Regions from separate parts of the Streptococcus sp. SCPM-O-B-15294 (M123) genome, predicted to be linked through region 2. Evidence: predicted binding sites of a transcription regulator. Region 2 holds the regulator's gene; the other holds the start of a gene.

Region 1 (8,113 bases), on a different contig from region 2:
CTGCTTATATCGGGACAACAAAACTGATCGATGCATTTCATAGTAATATGACACGAAAATGGTAAAGGAGGAGACCTATGAGTCTGGTATTTATCACCCTCATCCTTTTGACAGGATACTGCATTCTTGATAAAAAAGCACCCAAACAAGTAGAAGGGTACTTTCCTAAATTTGCTATTGCCTTCATGGTCACTTTCACCATTCTGAACGAGGCAATTGATTTACTCTACACGATCTTACATTAAGGAGGACATCTATGGATACAAGCATCCATTATACTTGCCTAACAGAAGCTGAACTGGCGACCATTGATGGAGGAGCCTCCGTCTTTGACTCGGCAAAATTCATCGTTCAAACATGGAATATTCTATACAATTCTGGACGTGATTTTGGCCGTAGTATCATCAATGGCATCGTGCACTAGAAAGGAGCAAGCATGAAACTCGAAGAAACACGTTTTAGAAGCTTGTCCGAGCAGGAACTCAGCCATGTAGATGGTGGATCCGTCTGGATCACTGTTGGACTAATCGCTACTCCCCTTCTCATGGGAACCTTCGCTGGCGCCTTTGACGAATACGCTCGCAAACGAGGCAAATAGTAACACTTCTTTATCATCTCACTTAACAGTACAAACATCCCAGCTATCATTCTATAGCTGGGATGTTCTATTGTTTAAACGATCTTTTTAAGCAAAAAAATGAGGCTGGGACAAAAGTCCTAGCCTCTCAATTATTTTTTGATTGTCGAGCAAGACGCAGTGGTTGAGTGGGCTCTACTACGCTGATTTCATCAGCTTTTACAGCCCTACTCAACTGTGCGGAGGTGGGACGACGAAATCGAATTCTAACGAATTACCGATTTCTGTCCCACTCTCATTTTTCTATCTTATTTAGGTGATGGATCTATCCAACTTCTTAGCTGAGGTCGTTATCAATAATGACTTTCAAGGCATTGTTTTCGCCAGCATGTTTGAAAATTTCGTATGCCTTTTCTGCTTCTGACAGTTTGAAATGATGGGTCACCAACTTCGTTGCATCAATCTTACCAGATTTCAAGACGTTAAGAAGCATTTCAGTTGTATTGGCATTAACCAAACCGGTATTGAGCGTAATGTTCTTGATCCAAAGGTCATCAAGATTGAAGCTAACTGGTTTACCATGCACTCCGACGTTGGCAATATGACCGCCGACAGAGATAATATTTTGACAGACATCAAAGGTAGCTGGATATCCCACACATTCCATGGAGATATCAACACCACGACCATCAGTCACTTCATTGATAAAGGCCTTGATTTCATCAATATCACTTGAACAGATGGTATGAGTAGCTCCAAACTTCTTAGAGGCTTCGAGACGTGACCCTGACAAGTCTACCATGATAATGGTAGCTGGTGAGAAGAATTGTACAGTTAAGAGAGCTGCCAAACCGATCGGCCCTGCACCAACGATACAAACGTTGTCTCCAGGTTTCACGTGAGAAGGAAGAACACCAATTTCATAGGAAGTCGGAAGAATGTCTGAGAGCATAACCAAGGCTTCGTCATCTACAGAAGCTGGTGCATGATAGAGACTGCCGTCTGCGTGAGGGATATGGACATACTCTGCTTGGGTACCGTTGATCAAGTGGCCAAGGATCCAGCCCCCATCTTCACAGTGGGAAGGCAAGCCACGTTTACAGTAGTAGCAAGTGTTACAAGCTGTTACGCAAGAGATGATAACCTTGTCTCCTACCTTAAAGTTCGTAACCGCTTCGCCGACTTCTTCGACAATCCCAATTCCTTCGTGACCCAGAATGGTCCCTTCTTTACAAGCTGGAACATCACCACCCAAAATATGGAGGTCTGTTCCACAAATAGTCGTTTTCACTAAACGAACAATCGCATCAGTTGGTTTCTTGATCACTGGTTTTGGTTGATCAATCAACTGAAGATTTCCTGCGGATACATATGTTGCTGCTTTCATAAGCGACTCCTTTTTTGTTGGTTTCATCAAACCATTTTATTACAGTTTTTACTTTGTGAATATTATAACATATAAAGTAAGCGCTTGCAACATATTTATTAGATTTCTTTAAAAGATCATTTTCAGATCACAAAAACCAATTTTAGCATTAAAACAAAGAAAAATCCCCCGCTCTTTTGAGCGAGGGATAGCTGATAAACATCAGTTGTTCTCTAGTGTCTTATTTACGACGTCCTGGACGTTCTTTGTAACCATAGTATGCATCTTCGATGATTTCTTGCATGTGGTCTACCATTGGAAGACGTGGGTTAGCTGGTGAACATTGATCTTCGTAAGCAAGGAAGGCCAATTCACGAGAATGTTTCTTCCATTCTTTTTCGTCGATTCCTTGTGCTTTGAAGTTCATTTCGATACCTACGCGCTCACCAAGTTCGTATACAGCTTTTGCATAAGCTTCAACTGCTTCTTCTGGTGTAGAGCATGGAAGTCCTAGCATACGAGCGATGTCTTGATACTTCTCATCTGCACGGTAGTAGTTGTACTTAGGCCATGTTGCTGTCTTAGCTGGGCGTGTACCGTTGTAGCGGATAACGTATGGAAGCAAGATCGCATTGGTCCGTCCGTGAATGGTGTGGAATTGCGCACCAATCTTGTGGGCCATTGAGTGAGAAATACCTAAGAAGGCATTCGCAAAGGCCATACCTGCGATGGTTGACGCATTGTGCATCTTTTCGCGTGAGTGGAAGTCCGCGTTCTTCACTGAGCTTTCCAAGTTTTCGAAGACAAGTTTGATGGCTTGAAGCGCAAGACCATCTGTGTAGTCACTGGCCATTTGAGATACGTAAGCTTCAGTCGCATGAGTCAAGACGTCCATACCAGTGTCCGCTGCAACAGATCCTGGAATTGTCAATACCAAAGCAGGGTCTACGATTGCCACAGTTGGTGTCAATGAGTAGTCAGCGATTGGGTATTTACGGTTGTTTGCTTTATCAGAGATAACGGCAAATGGCGTTACTTCAGATCCTGTACCAGATGTAGTTGGGATCGCAATGAATTTAGTCTTCTTACCAAGCAATGGGAATTTGAAGGCACGTTTACGGATATCCATGAATTTTTGTACAAGGTCACGGAAATCCACTTCTGGTTGCTCGTAGAAGAGCCACATAACTTTGGCAGCATCCATTGGTGATCCACCACCAAGAGCGATGATTGTATCTGGTTTGAAGGAACGCATAATCTCAGTACCACGTTCAACTGTAGTGATATCTGGATCTGGTTCTACATCAGCAAAGATTTGGTAAACTACCTTATTGCGACGAAGGTCAAGCTGTTCGATGATACGATCAAGGAAACCAAGCTCTACCATAGCGTGGTCTGTAACGATCATGACACGTTCAACGTCACGACATTTTTGTAAGTATTCAATTGAATCACGTTCAAAGTATGTTTTTGAAGGAAGTTTCATCCATTGCATGTTATTTCTCCGGCGTCCGACTTTTTTGATATTCAAGAGGTTGATGGCACTAACGTTGTCCCCAACAGAGTTGCGTCCGTAAGAACCACATCCAAGTGTCAATGATGGCAAGAAGGCATTGTAAACATCCCCGATACCACCGAAAGTCGAAGGAGAGTTGCAGATCACACGAATGGCTTTAACTGCTTTACCAAATTCTTTGGTCAATTCTTCGTCAGCTGTATGGATGGCAGCTGAGTGACCAAGACCGTTGAATTCAACCATTTGGCGAGCTTTGTTAATTCCGTCTTCACGGCTTTCAGATTTCAAGACAGCGATGACTGGTGACAATTTTTCACGAGTCAAAGGCTCTTTTTCACCAACTTCTTTACATTCTGCCGCAAGGATATTGGTTCCTTCTGGAACTGAGAAGCCAGCTTGTTCAGCGATCCATGCTGCTGGTTTCCCAACGATGTCCGCATTCAATTTCGCACCCGCACAGTTCTTGCTGTTGGCTTTCACACCGAAGCAGAACTCTTCAAGAAGGGCTTTTTCTTTTTTGTTAACAAAGTAAGTGTGGTAAGATTTGAATTCTTCAACAAACTCATCGTAGATTTCTTTATCGATGATGACCGCTTGTTCAGACGCACAGACCATACCATTGTCAAATGATTTAGACATAACGATATCGTGTGCTGCTTGGCGGATATTGGCTGATTTTTCAACATAAGCAGGTACGTTTCCGGCACCAACCCCAAGAGCTGGCTTCCCACATGAGTATGCTGCTTTAACCATGGCGTTACCACCGGTCGCAAGGATAGTCGCAACTCCTTCGTGGTTCATCAGGGCACTGGTTGCTTCCATAGATGGTTGCGTAATCCATTGCACACAGTTTTCAGGAGCTCCTGCTTTAATCGCTGCATCGCGGACGATTTGTGCCGCATGAGCTGATGATTCTTGAGCTGATGGGTGGAAGGCAAAGACGATAGGGTTCCGTGTCTTCAAGGAAATCAAAGCTTTAAAGATTGCTGTTGAAGTAGGGTTGGTTGTAGGAGTGATCCCGCAGACAACTCCGACTGGCTCAGCAATAAGGGTCAAACCAGTGACGTCATCTTCTGAAATGACACCAACTGTTTTCGTATGACGCATGTTATTTACTACGTGTTCACAAGCGAACAAGTTCTTAGTCGCCTTGTCTTCAAAGACTCCACGACCAGTTTCTTCATAGGCATGAAGAGCGAGCTCACCGTGTGCGTCAAGAGCTGCTACAGATGCTTTCGCCACAATGTAGTCGACTTGCTCCTGATCCAATTTGCGCATTTCTTCAAGCGCTACGAGCGCTTTTTGCACCAACTCGTCTACGTGTTTTTCAGCAGCGAGTTTCTTTTCTTCAGGTGAGAGAGTTTTTTTATCAGCCATTTGATGCTTTCCTCCAATGTTTGAAACCCTTATCCTTTTCCGGAACTTTTTCCTGTTTTCAGAAACTTTCAAGAATAGTGTAAGAAATTTCGATTTGTTAATTTTTTCACAATATTATTGTACTCTATTTTAGAAAATTTGTAAATAGTTTCACAAAGATTTTTTTAACTTTTTTCCATGAACCCTCCTTCTCCTTCTATACAGGAGTATTTTCAAGAAAAAATTGAAGGATTTTTTTGAGAACGCACTTCAATTTCACAAACAAATATTTTCACGCAATTTTTGTAAGCGTTTTCTTAATTTTACTAAAAAAAGCAATTTTCTTCAAGCGAAAATTGCTTAAATTATATAGTAAATTTTAGGGTTTAACCGGTCCCTGATTAGCTTGATCAACTGCTTCTTTCACGACGTTGGCATACAAGTTTCCTCCGACATCGATGGAACCATCTGATTCTAAACCAAAGTGGACACTATCCGTTCCAGCCCAAATCTCTGGATTATCGATAGCAACTTGGTACCAGTCTGCTACATAGACATAGTCATATTTTTTAGCCAACTCCAGCTGATACTGTCGAGTCTGAACGGTAACGCTATTGCTATCATTGGCTTCACGCCCATCATATGGGGTCACAAAGATTAAGCGATGTCCTTTTGGTAGTTCTTGAACAAACTTATCCAACAATTCTTGATAATTATTAGAAGAGTTGGTTCCAAGAGCGATTACCACGTTCTTGAGCAAGACTCTATTGGCAATATCCGTTTCATATACTTTTAAGCCCGAGTCCAGATTGCGGCTCACCAAAGCATCTAATTGGATATCTGGCAGAACTTGTTTCAGATAATCTGATGCCCGGAGGTTTACAGAATCTCCGATCATGGTCACGCCATCTGACACATTGTAGGAAGTCGCTGAAGCATTGTCAACTTGGGCACGCGTGATCTGCATCTTGCTGTCGGATTGACGAAGCCCTTCGGTAATCAAGTTTTCATCAAAGGCTCCGACGCGTGGCGCAAAGAGTGCAATTCCAAACATGAGCAAGGTCAAGGGAATCGCGCTGTAAAAAAGTGGTTTCGTGAAACTTCTGAGATCCATCGAGATCCCGAAAATCTTCGGTTCACGCCCAGCCAAGGTTGGTTCAATAATATAGAAACTCAAGGCAGCAAGACTAAAGGATACAAGCGCTGTTAATAGAGAAGCCCAGCCATTGGTCATTAATGGAGAAAAGATGATGTAAAATGGCCAGTGGAAGAGATAAACCCCATAACTGGTATCTGCTATAAAGGTAATTACTGCTGGTTCTTTCTGATTCGGTGTCTTTTCATGAAGGACACGCGTCATCACAATCATCACAGATGCAGCAAAAGTTGCTACTAAAAAGCCAAATAAATAGGTCCAAACACTATCAAAGGGAAGGATAAAGGTCAAGACCAACAAAACTAGAAAAGCACCCGCTAAAATCGCTAACGTCTTCTGTAGAGATAGCTTCTTCACTAATTGAGTAAGATTTGGGCTGGTCGTTGTAATCCCTGTCACTGTCGCTAAAGCACTCCCCACAAAGAAAGGAAAGACGTGAGCGATACTAGAAAAGTAGACATTGGACAAATTCTTGGTGACCAGCGCTCCGACAAAGAAGGTCAGGAAAGTCACCAAAAAGAGACCTGTCGAAGATAGGAAGATATAGCCTCTATATTGGCCAACTGATTTAGCTTTTTTACCCAAAAACCAAGCCAAGAGCGCCCAGAGGACATAGTAATGAACTTCAAGAGCCAAACTCCAAGTATGAATGAACAGATGGGGGATGAACTGACTTTCGTAACTTCCGCCACTTAACATCTCATAGAAGTTGGTCACAAAGCCAAAGACGGCTGCAATCTGTGTCCCAATCCCAGCAATAAAGTCTCGTCTGACCAAGAAGGTAAAAGGCATGACCAGCAAGACCATAAAGACTAAAGGAGGGACAATCCGGTAGAAGCGTCGGCGAAGGAAGCCCTTGAGATCAATTTTTTGATGACGGGCAAACTCATCGATCAGAAGAGCCGTGATCAAAAATCCTGAGAAAGTAAAGAAGATATCGACTCCAATAAATCCACCAGGAAAAACTTTTTGAAAGAAATGGTAGAGAAGAACGAGAAGAAGTCCCGTTATCCGTACCAATGAAAACCATTTAATTCGCATTTTGATAAATTCCTTGTTTAAACGTTCCCTTATAAACGACATTTTGTTCTGTCGTCAAGGTTCCCTGGCCTTCTGGTTGGCCATTGACAAATTCACCTTCATATTTCCAGCCAGCCTTGGCTGTAAAGGTTCCATAACCGCTAAAGGTCCCATTGACAAAATTGCCCTTGTAGGTGTCCCCGTTCTCAAAGGTCACCGTCCCTTGGCCATTCATCTTGCCTCGGACGACACTTCCGTCGTAGCGAATAGCTCCCTTATCGAGGGTCAACACACCTCCGAAAGGAATGGAGGAAAGAAAAACCCACAAAGCAGACAGAACAATAATCCCCAAGGACAAGCGTTCAATATTCTCTCTCGTAACATAGACCTTATAGGTCTCATATAATTCTTTTATTTTTTCCATACTCTGTTCATTCTTTTTATCTTCAGCCGGTTAGTCCTTTAAGGAGCCAGTCCGAAACTAATCTTCTAATCGGTCCAACCACTCTTGACAACCAGCTAGGACACGGCGATAGGTCTCTTCGAAATCTCCTGTGTACCATGGATCTGGGACACTTTCTCCTGCAAAGAGATGAATCTTGTGCTCTGTTCCAGGCGGTGCCATTCGTTTGAGGTCAGCCACATTGTTTTCATCCATCCCTAAGATCAGATCAAAGGTATGAAAATCTTGGTCACTGATTTGAAGGGATGTTTTAGACGTATCATAGGGCACACCATGACTGCGAAAAATCTTTTGAGTCCCTTGGTGAATAGGGTTCCCGTGCTCCCAGTTGGAGGTAGCACGACTTTCAATCTCATACTGGTTGGTCAAATCCTTCATGACAAACTCCGCCATGGGGCTCCGACAAATATTTCCTAAACACACAAATACGATTTTTTTCATGACAGCACCTCCTTTCTATTATAACAGAATGTAAGAAAAATATAATCTGCTAAAATTATAATTTTGAGGCAAGACGAAAAAAGCCTGTCCACCGTTGAAGTGGGCTGACTTTCTTTTTTTATTCAGGCAGGATGATCTGAAGGGCTGGCCATTTTCGTTTCCAATCTTTCTTCCGCATACGCTCTGTATAAACTGCCAAACGCTCGGGACTAGCTAAA
Region 2 (8,113 bases):
CCAAAAAGAAGTGGTAACTCGTCGGACCATCTTTGATAAAGAGAAGGCAGAAGCACGTGCCCATATCTTGGAAGGTCTCTTAATCGCTCTTGATCACATCGATGAAGTGATTAAAATCATCCGTAATAGCCAGACAGATGCAGAAGCACAAGCAGAATTGATGAGTAAGTTCAAGCTTTCTGAGCGTCAAAGCCAAGCTATCTTGGATATGCGTCTTCGTCGTTTGACTGGTTTGGAACGTGACAAGATTCAAAGCGAATACGATGATCTCGTTGCCTTGATTGCTGATCTTGCTGATATTTTAGCCAAGCCAGAGCGTGTAGTTGCGATTATCAAGGAAGAATTGGACGAGGTCAAACGGAAGTTTGGAGATCCACGTCGGACAGAATTGATGGTAGGAGAAGTTCTATCACTAGAAGACGAAGACTTGATCGAAGAAAGCAATGTCTTGATTACTCTCTCTAACAAGGGTTACATTAAGCGATTGGATCAAGATGAATTTACTGCTCAAAAACGTGGGGGACGTGGTGTTCAAGGTACAGGGGTCAAAGATGATGACTTTGTCCGTGAATTGGTTTCTACCAGCACCCATGATCGTTTGCTCTTCTTTACCAATAAGGGACGGGTCTATCGTCTGAAAGGTTATGAAATCCCTGAATACGGCCGTACAGCTAAGGGGCTTCCGATTGTCAACTTGCTTAAGTTAGATGACGGAGAATCCATTCAGACCATTATTAACGTCGCTCAGGATCGTAGTGAAGACGCCTATCTCTTCTTTACAACCCGTTCAGGTTTAGTGAAACGGACCAGTGTAGCTGAGTTTGCCAATATTCGTCAAAATGGCTTGAAAGCTCTTAACCTTAAAGATGAGGATGAGCTGATCAACGTCTTCCTCACTGACGGAAATACGGACGTGATCATCGGGACTAAATTTGGTTATTCTGTCCGCTTCAAAGAGTCTGTCGTACGGAATATGGGGCGCTCGGCAACTGGGGTTCGAGGTGTCAACCTTCGCCCAGGCGACCAAGTGGTCGGTGCAAGCGTGATTACAGATCAAGATGAAGTATTGATCATCACTGAAAAGGGATACGGTAAACGCACGCGTGCTGATGAGTATCCAACAAAAGGACGTGGTGGTAAAGGGATTAAAACTGCTAATGTGGCTGATAAGAATGGTCCTCTGGCCGGTCTCATGACTGTCAAAGGAGATGAGGATTTGATGATTATCACCAATACAGGTGTCATGATTCGTACTAGCGTCGCTAATATTTCTCAAACTGGACGTTCGACCATGGGTGTGAAAGTGATGCGTCTGGATCAAGATGCCCAAATCGTAACCTTTACAACGGTTCAAGCTGACGAAAAAGATGAGTCAGAGACTGAGACTGAAAGTGAAGGGTAGGATAAATAATGGCTTCAAGAAGAAAAAAGAAGAAAACAAGCTTACGCAATCGCTTGATTAATATCTTTGCTACCTTACTGATCCTTTTGTCTATTGCCTTGATCTTTAATGCTCCGATTCGGAACATGATCATGGTGTGGCATACCAATCAGTACCAGGTCAGCAAGGTATCGAAAAAGACCATCGATAAGAATAAAGATGCCAAGACTAGCTTTGATTTTAAAGAAGTCAAATCGCTTTCTACAGAATCTGTTATCAATGCCCAGTGGCAGGCGCAGAAGTTGCCTGTTATTGGGGGGATAGCAATCCCTGAGTTGAAGATGAACCTTCCGATTTTTAAAGGCTTAGATAATGTGGGACTCTATTATGGGGCTGGTACCATGAAAGAGGACCAGGTTATGGGGGAAAGGAATTACTCCTTGGCTAGTCACCATGTCTTTGGTTTGACAGGGGCAAATGAAATGCTCTTTTCTCCATTAGAACATGCCAAAGCTGGAATGAAAATCTATATCACTGATAAGGAAAAGGTGTATACTTATGTCATCAATTCTGTTGAGACAGTTACACCAGATCGGGTCGATGTCATTGCAGATCGTGAAGGGGTTAATGAAATCACCTTGGTGACCTGTGAGGATGCTGCAGCAACTTATCGTACGATTGTAAAAGGGACTTTGGAAACTTCAGTAGATTACTCAAAAGCACCAAAAGATATACTGGAAGCTTTCACAAAATCTTATAATCAAATGCAATTATAATCAACTTAAAAAGAGGTCCTTGACCTCTTTTTTTTCTGTTAATTTTCTGCCAACTTGTAAGAGGATAGTCATAAAATGTTACCTGACTGACATATTTTTGCATGCTTTCTATTTTATAATAGAAGAGTGATAGAAAGAAGCTTGGAGGAACTGAATGCGCACAGAAGATATCTATACTTTGTTAAGAAACTTCTATGGCTTACTGGTCAATGATTTCCCTAAAACAGCGCTCATTACCAAGGGGATCTACGAAGTTGAACAGGTCTTCGAAACCATTGAAAACATTCCTGATGATCAAGAACACTTAGTTCGATACGAAATTCGTCAATTTCTTGCTTCTTTGGAACAAGTGCAAGAATGCTATAGAATTAACTTCTCAAATGAAGAAACTCGAATTCTTGAAAACTTAAGAGAAGTAGTTTGTCCAATTTAATTTATACAGAATCGTCCTTTTTCCTCCTCAATTGCGAATTATTAATTGAGGAGGTTTTTTATGTATCATATTGTATTTCAAGAAACTGGTCTCTTACCTAGAGAACGTTTGCTAACAGAAGGACCTGATAAGCTCAGTCATCAAGAATTGCTGTCCATCTTATTACGGACGGGGAACAAAAATAAACCAGTCTACGAGATCGCTCAAGACCTGTTGGGATCACTAAAGAGTTTAAAAGAACTAGCTAGTATGAGTTTTCAGGAGTTACAGGAAATTCCAGGAATTGGGAAAGTAAAGGCCATAGAGCTGATAGCTGCTATTGAACTAGGGAAACGAATACAGACTTCTGAAGTGATTGAAACAGAACAAATCATGAGTAGTCAAAAGTTGGCAAAAATGATGCAGCAAAAAATAGGCCATGAGAAACAGGAACATTTACTGGCCTTATATCTGAATACTCAAAATCAAATTATCCATCAGCAAGTGATTTTTATTGGAACAGTCAATCGTAGCATTGCAGAACCAAGAGAAATCTTGCACTATGCCATCAAGCATATGGCGACATCCTTAATCTTGGTTCACAACCACCCGTCCGGGATCATTCATCCTAGCAAGAATGATGATGGTGTCACCCAACAAATGATTGAAGCCTGCAATTGTCTAGGAATTGTTTTCCTGGACCATCTGATTGTCTCAACTGATGATTATTATAGCTACCGGGAAGAAACAGATTTATTGGTATAGAAAAAGAGAGTGGGACAGAAATCGGTAATTCGTTAGAATTCGATTTTGTCGTCCCACCTCCGCACAGTTGAGTAGGGCTGTAAAAGCTGATAAAATCAGCGTGGTAGAGCCCACTCAACCACTGCGTCTTGCTCAACAATCCAAAGACAATTGAGAGGCTAGGACTTTTGTCCCAGCCTCTTTGCTTATCATGTATTCTTACGCATAAAGTAGAGAAGGGTTTGTAGTTCACTGGTTAGGTCGACATATTGGACTACCACATCTTTTGGAACTGTTAAGTGTACGGGAGAAAAGCTAAGGATTCCCTTGATACCAGCTTCAACCAGTAAATCTGCAACTTCTTGAGATTTTACACTTGGAACGGTTAAAATGGCTGTTTGAATCTCTTGTCCCTCAAGTTTTTCTTTTAGTGTGGAGATGCCGTAAATCGGAATACCATCTTTACTTTTAGTGCCGACTAACTTATGATCATCCGTATCGAATGCCATGACAATTTTCATTTTGTTTCGCTCATGGAAGCGATAGTGAAGAAGGGCACTCCCCATATTTCCAATCCCGACAATAGCAACATTGGTGATGGAGTTATCATTCAAGAGATCAGCAAAGAAGTTCATTAACTTTTTGACATCATAACCAAAACCACGTCGTCCAAGCTCTCCAAAGTAGGAGAAGTCTCGACGAACAGTTGCGGAATCAATCCCGATGGCTTCAGCGATCTGTTTTGAATTTGCTCGCTCAATTTTCTCTGCATTAAAGCGTTTAAAAATGCGGTAATACAAGGAGAGTCGTTTAGCAGTAGCACGAGGAATTGGATTAGTCTTATCTTGTTTCACAATATCACAACCTTTCAAATCTATTTTATAAAAAGTTTGTGAATAAAGCAACTATCTTCTACTAAAAAAACACCAAAACGGTGTTTTTCTTTCTTAATTGGAATTTCTTAAACTCTGATCAAACTGAATCAGATAGCGATAGAAGTCACCGATTTTTCCAGTGAAAGGTAAGGTTTGCCCCTTGTAGGTCACAGAAACAACCTGATAGGAATCTGGAATGGTCACACAACCTGAGAAGGCTAATAGACAGTGATCGATGTTGTCGTAGCTAACCTGACGTTCCTTCTGATATGCATCCAAATAGGTGAGGACTACAGGACTATTGGTCATTACTTTTCAATCCTTTCAAAGATTTCACGTTCAACTAAACTGTCCATGAGGAAGTAGAATTTTTGTTGGATAATCTTGTTTTCTGGGTTTTTAAAAATATTTACCAAACGAAGGCCTGACTTGTCAGTAATGTTAATTTTAAATCCTGTTAAATCCTTATTGATGATAATTTTTAACTTAAAGCCATCTCCACTATTTGGAATAGCTTCTAACAAACGATTTAATTCGTAGTTTCCAACCTTTGTTTGTGCAAAGGTATTGTCGCGTAGGGTATATTTTTTAATATTTGGATGGATTGCGTATGTGTAATCGCAGTTTGGTAATGAGACAGATGTTTCAAATGCCATGTAATTCTCCTAAAATTTTGTGAATAGTTGTTATAAAAGTATCGACTTCAGCAGTCGTATTGAATTCGGATAAACTAATGCGAATAGATTCCTTCAAGCGAGGTGAATCTTCGCCATAATAAGCTGCAAGGACATGACTTGGCTGAACAGTCCCCGCAGTACAAGCCGAGCCAGTTGATACTGAAATTCCCGCCATATCTAAACGAAGCAGTAAGATATCATTGATGATACCTGGGAAGCCGATGTTTAAGACATGAGGAAGTTTGGAGTCTGTGCTATTCAGATAGAAATCTAAATCTTCTAGGCCTGTTAGGATACGTTCAGATAAGCTCTGAATGTACTGATAATTTGCGTCTAACTGCTCAGTTGCTTCTTTGAGGGCTTGAGCCATTCCAGCAATTGAAATCAAGTTCTCTGTACTAGCTCGACGTTTGTCTTCTTGGTCACCACCGTGTAAGAGATTGAAGAAGTCAGGCTTTTTAGCATAGAGAAGACCAACTCCCTTAGGCCCGTGAAATTTATGGGCCGATGCGGTTAGAAAATCAACTCCTAGCTCTTCAGGGGCTACAGCAAGTTTACCAACGGCTTGAACAGCATCGACATGAAAAGCAGCAGGATGGTCTTTTAAAAGGTCTGAAATGTCCTTGATAGGCAAGAGATCACCCGTTTCGTTGTTGGCATACATGGTGGATACTAAAACTGTATCGGGACGAAGTGCAGCTCGAATATCTTCAGGTCGAATCTTTTGATCGACCGGTTGAATGATGGTTACTTCAAATCCATATTCTTGGACCAAGTACTCAATCGGTTCCAGGACGGCATGGTGCTCAATAGCCGTGGTAATAATATGCTTCCCTTGCTGTCTATGTTTGAGACAGTAGCCCTTTATAACAGTGTTATTGCTTTCGGTCCCGCCAGAAGTGAAGATAATCTGTTGACTAGAGGTCTTTAAACAAGTTGCAACGCATTCCCTAGCGTCTCTAAGAATCTTTTTCGCTTGGCGACCGTGGGAGTGGAGACTAGAGGGATTTCCGAAACTGGTTTCCATCGTTTCTGTCATCACCTTGATTACTCCTGGGCTTAGGGGAGTGGTTGCCGCATTGTCAAAATAAATCACGCCATCACCTTATTTCTTGTGGTATGCAAATAGTGGACTAACTGGTTTACGCTCTTGGATACGTACAAGGGCATCTCCAATCAATTCACTTGCAGTAATGTATTTTACATTTTTTGGTTTTTGCTCTTTGGTTGCTACAGAGTCTGTAACCAAAATCTCTTTAATCGGTGCTTGATTCAGTAGGTCTGCGGCTCCCTTAACGAAAAGTCCGTGACTAGAAACGGCATAAATCTCAGTGGCGCCGTCGCGTTGAACAATTTTTGCAGCCTCAGAGAAGGTTTTTCCTGTATTTAGAATATCATCGATCAGGATTGCTTTTTTACCTTTAACATCCCCTATGATGTAGCCCTCGTCACGGCTGGAATCGTCTTGGGCGTAGTCGATGATAGCAATTGGGGCATCTAGATATTCAGCAAGATTGCGTGCGCGTTTCACTCCAGAATTTTTAGGGCTGACAACCACTACATCTGAACCGGTTAAACCTTGTTTGATATAGTGATCCGCAAATAGAGGAATCGTGAACAAGTTGTCTACTGGGATATCGAAGAAGCCTTGTACTTGAACCGCATGAAGATCGAGGGTTACAACACGGTCTACCCCTGCCTTGACAAGCATGTTGGCAACTAATTTTGCTGTAATTGGTTCGCGAGGAGCAGCAGTGCGGTCTTGACGAGCATACCCAAAGTATGGAAGGACCACGTTTACGGTATGGGCACTTGCTCGTTGGCAAGCATCTACCATGATTAACAATTCCATTAAGTGATTGTTCACTGGGAAGCTAGTAGATTGGATGATGTAAATATCATATCCACGCACACTTTCTTCGATATTAATTTGGATTTCACCATCTGAGAATTGACGTGAAGAAAGCTTTCCGAGTGGGATGCCAGCAACTTCCGAAATTTTTTGTGCAATTTCTTGGTTGGAGTTGAGTGCGAAGAGCTTCATATTGTTTTTTTCTGACATGTGTTTGATCCTCATTTAGATATTTTTGTCTAGTCTTATTTTAGCAAAAAAATTCAGTAATTTCAGCTATTTAGCAAACTTTGAGCCAATCTTGCTACTTTACTTTTGGCTGGCTTGTATTCAATTTGTTTTTCCTTGAGAAATTCGTGAAAATAAGTTTCATCTGAAGCGGCATCCACCTCCATTTCTAACTCATAGTCCTCGATAGAGTTATAGCGACTACGGTCAAAAGCTAATAATCCTTTAGGGATTCTTTTCTCCCGTCTCTCTGTTTCTAGACTTCCCCAGACATCTAAGGAAGTTAGAGGAATGTCTAAATCAGTGAGAAAGCTGGCAATCTCACCTTTAGGGAATTTCTTCTTGGAGAGAAAGGTTTCTACTTGTTCAAAAGTAAGGGCTTGATTGTATTCAAAATGTCCCTCATCTTGCGGTACTTTAAGGGTTAGCTCAGCCCGATCAGCTAAGGTACGAATTCGCAAGGCCATCCGATGATTCCGGATAGCATGGTCGGGCGTATCAATATAGTGATTGGTTTGTCGGATAGGTGGTTGGTCTTTGAAAAAGTCTTCTAGAGAATGGTACTCTTCCTTGGTTAGTAAGGTTTTAAATTCAATTTCTAAATGATTCATAGCTACGTCCTTTTCTTTCGTTTGCAAGCTCTTTATGATATAATAATAGATGTGTTTATTTTATACAAAAAACTTTGAGATGACAAGGTGATTCAATGGCGATTGATTGGGAAAATTTTTTAGATCCCTATATCCAAGCAGTTGGGGAGTTGAAGATTAAACTTCGTGGGATAAGAAAGCAGTATCGCAAACAACAAAAGCATTCCCCAATCGAGTTTGTGACCGGTCGTGTGAAGCCGATTGAGAGTATTCTCGAAAAGATGGAACGCAGAAGTATATCTGAAGAGAACCTGGCTAAAGATATGCAAGATATTGCTGGTCTGAGGATCATGGTTCAATTTGTAGATGACGTAGACGAAGTCCTAGAAGTCTTGCGGAAGCGTCAGGATATGCGCGTGGTTCAAGAACGAGACTATATTCGTCACAAGAAATCAAGTGGGTATCGAAGCTATCATGTAGTGGTAGAGTATCCAGTAGATACCATTAATGGCTATGAAACGATTTTGGCAGAGATTCAGATTCGTACTTTGTCTATGAATTTCTGGGCCACCATTGAA

Evidence for each region. Region 2 encodes Rex, which represses fermentation and respiration genes when NADH is low (regulators of the CRP and FNR family bind a similar motif). Its sites were predicted from a motif close to TTGTGAANTANTTCACAA; they were not measured.
Region 1: the regulator Rex is predicted to act here: its motif matches at 4,931-4,948, upstream of adhE (bifunctional acetaldehyde-CoA/alcohol dehydrogenase).

What each region holds. Positions count from the first base shown of each region.
Region 1 is NZ_JBYQGU010000011.1:36,074-44,186, reverse strand. Features, by position in the region: gene AC3E8G_RS07775 (class IIb bacteriocin, lactobin A/cerein 7B family) at 1-65, shown strand, start outside; gene AC3E8G_RS07770 (hypothetical protein) at 78-245, shown strand; gene AC3E8G_RS07765 (alcohol dehydrogenase) at 257-424, shown strand; gene AC3E8G_RS07760 (hypothetical protein) at 437-598, shown strand; gene AC3E8G_RS07755 (zinc-dependent alcohol dehydrogenase family protein) at 915-1,964, opposite strand; gene adhE (bifunctional acetaldehyde-CoA/alcohol dehydrogenase) at 2,185-4,836, opposite strand; gene AC3E8G_RS07745 (acyltransferase family protein) at 5,195-7,012, opposite strand; gene AC3E8G_RS07740 (MORN repeat-containing protein) at 7,002-7,415, opposite strand; gene AC3E8G_RS07735 (low molecular weight protein-tyrosine-phosphatase) at 7,473-7,895, opposite strand; gene AC3E8G_RS07730 (nucleotidyltransferase family protein) at 8,014-8,113, opposite strand, start outside.
Region 2 is NZ_JBYQGU010000003.1:106,394-114,506, forward strand. Features, by position in the region: gene gyrA (DNA gyrase subunit A) at 1-1,402, shown strand, start outside; gene AC3E8G_RS03475 (class A sortase) at 1,411-2,157, shown strand; gene AC3E8G_RS03480 (porphobilinogen deaminase) at 2,312-2,590, shown strand; gene radC (RadC family protein) at 2,651-3,334, shown strand; gene AC3E8G_RS03490 (redox-sensing transcriptional repressor Rex) at 3,523-4,167, opposite strand; gene AC3E8G_RS03495 (DUF4649 family protein) at 4,261-4,497, opposite strand; gene AC3E8G_RS03500 (DUF1831 domain-containing protein) at 4,497-4,844, opposite strand; gene AC3E8G_RS03505 (cysteine desulfurase family protein) at 4,834-5,961, opposite strand; gene AC3E8G_RS03510 (ribose-phosphate diphosphokinase) at 5,971-6,927, opposite strand; gene AC3E8G_RS03515 (CYTH domain-containing protein) at 6,990-7,556, opposite strand; gene yjbM (GTP diphosphokinase) at 7,652-8,113, shown strand, end outside.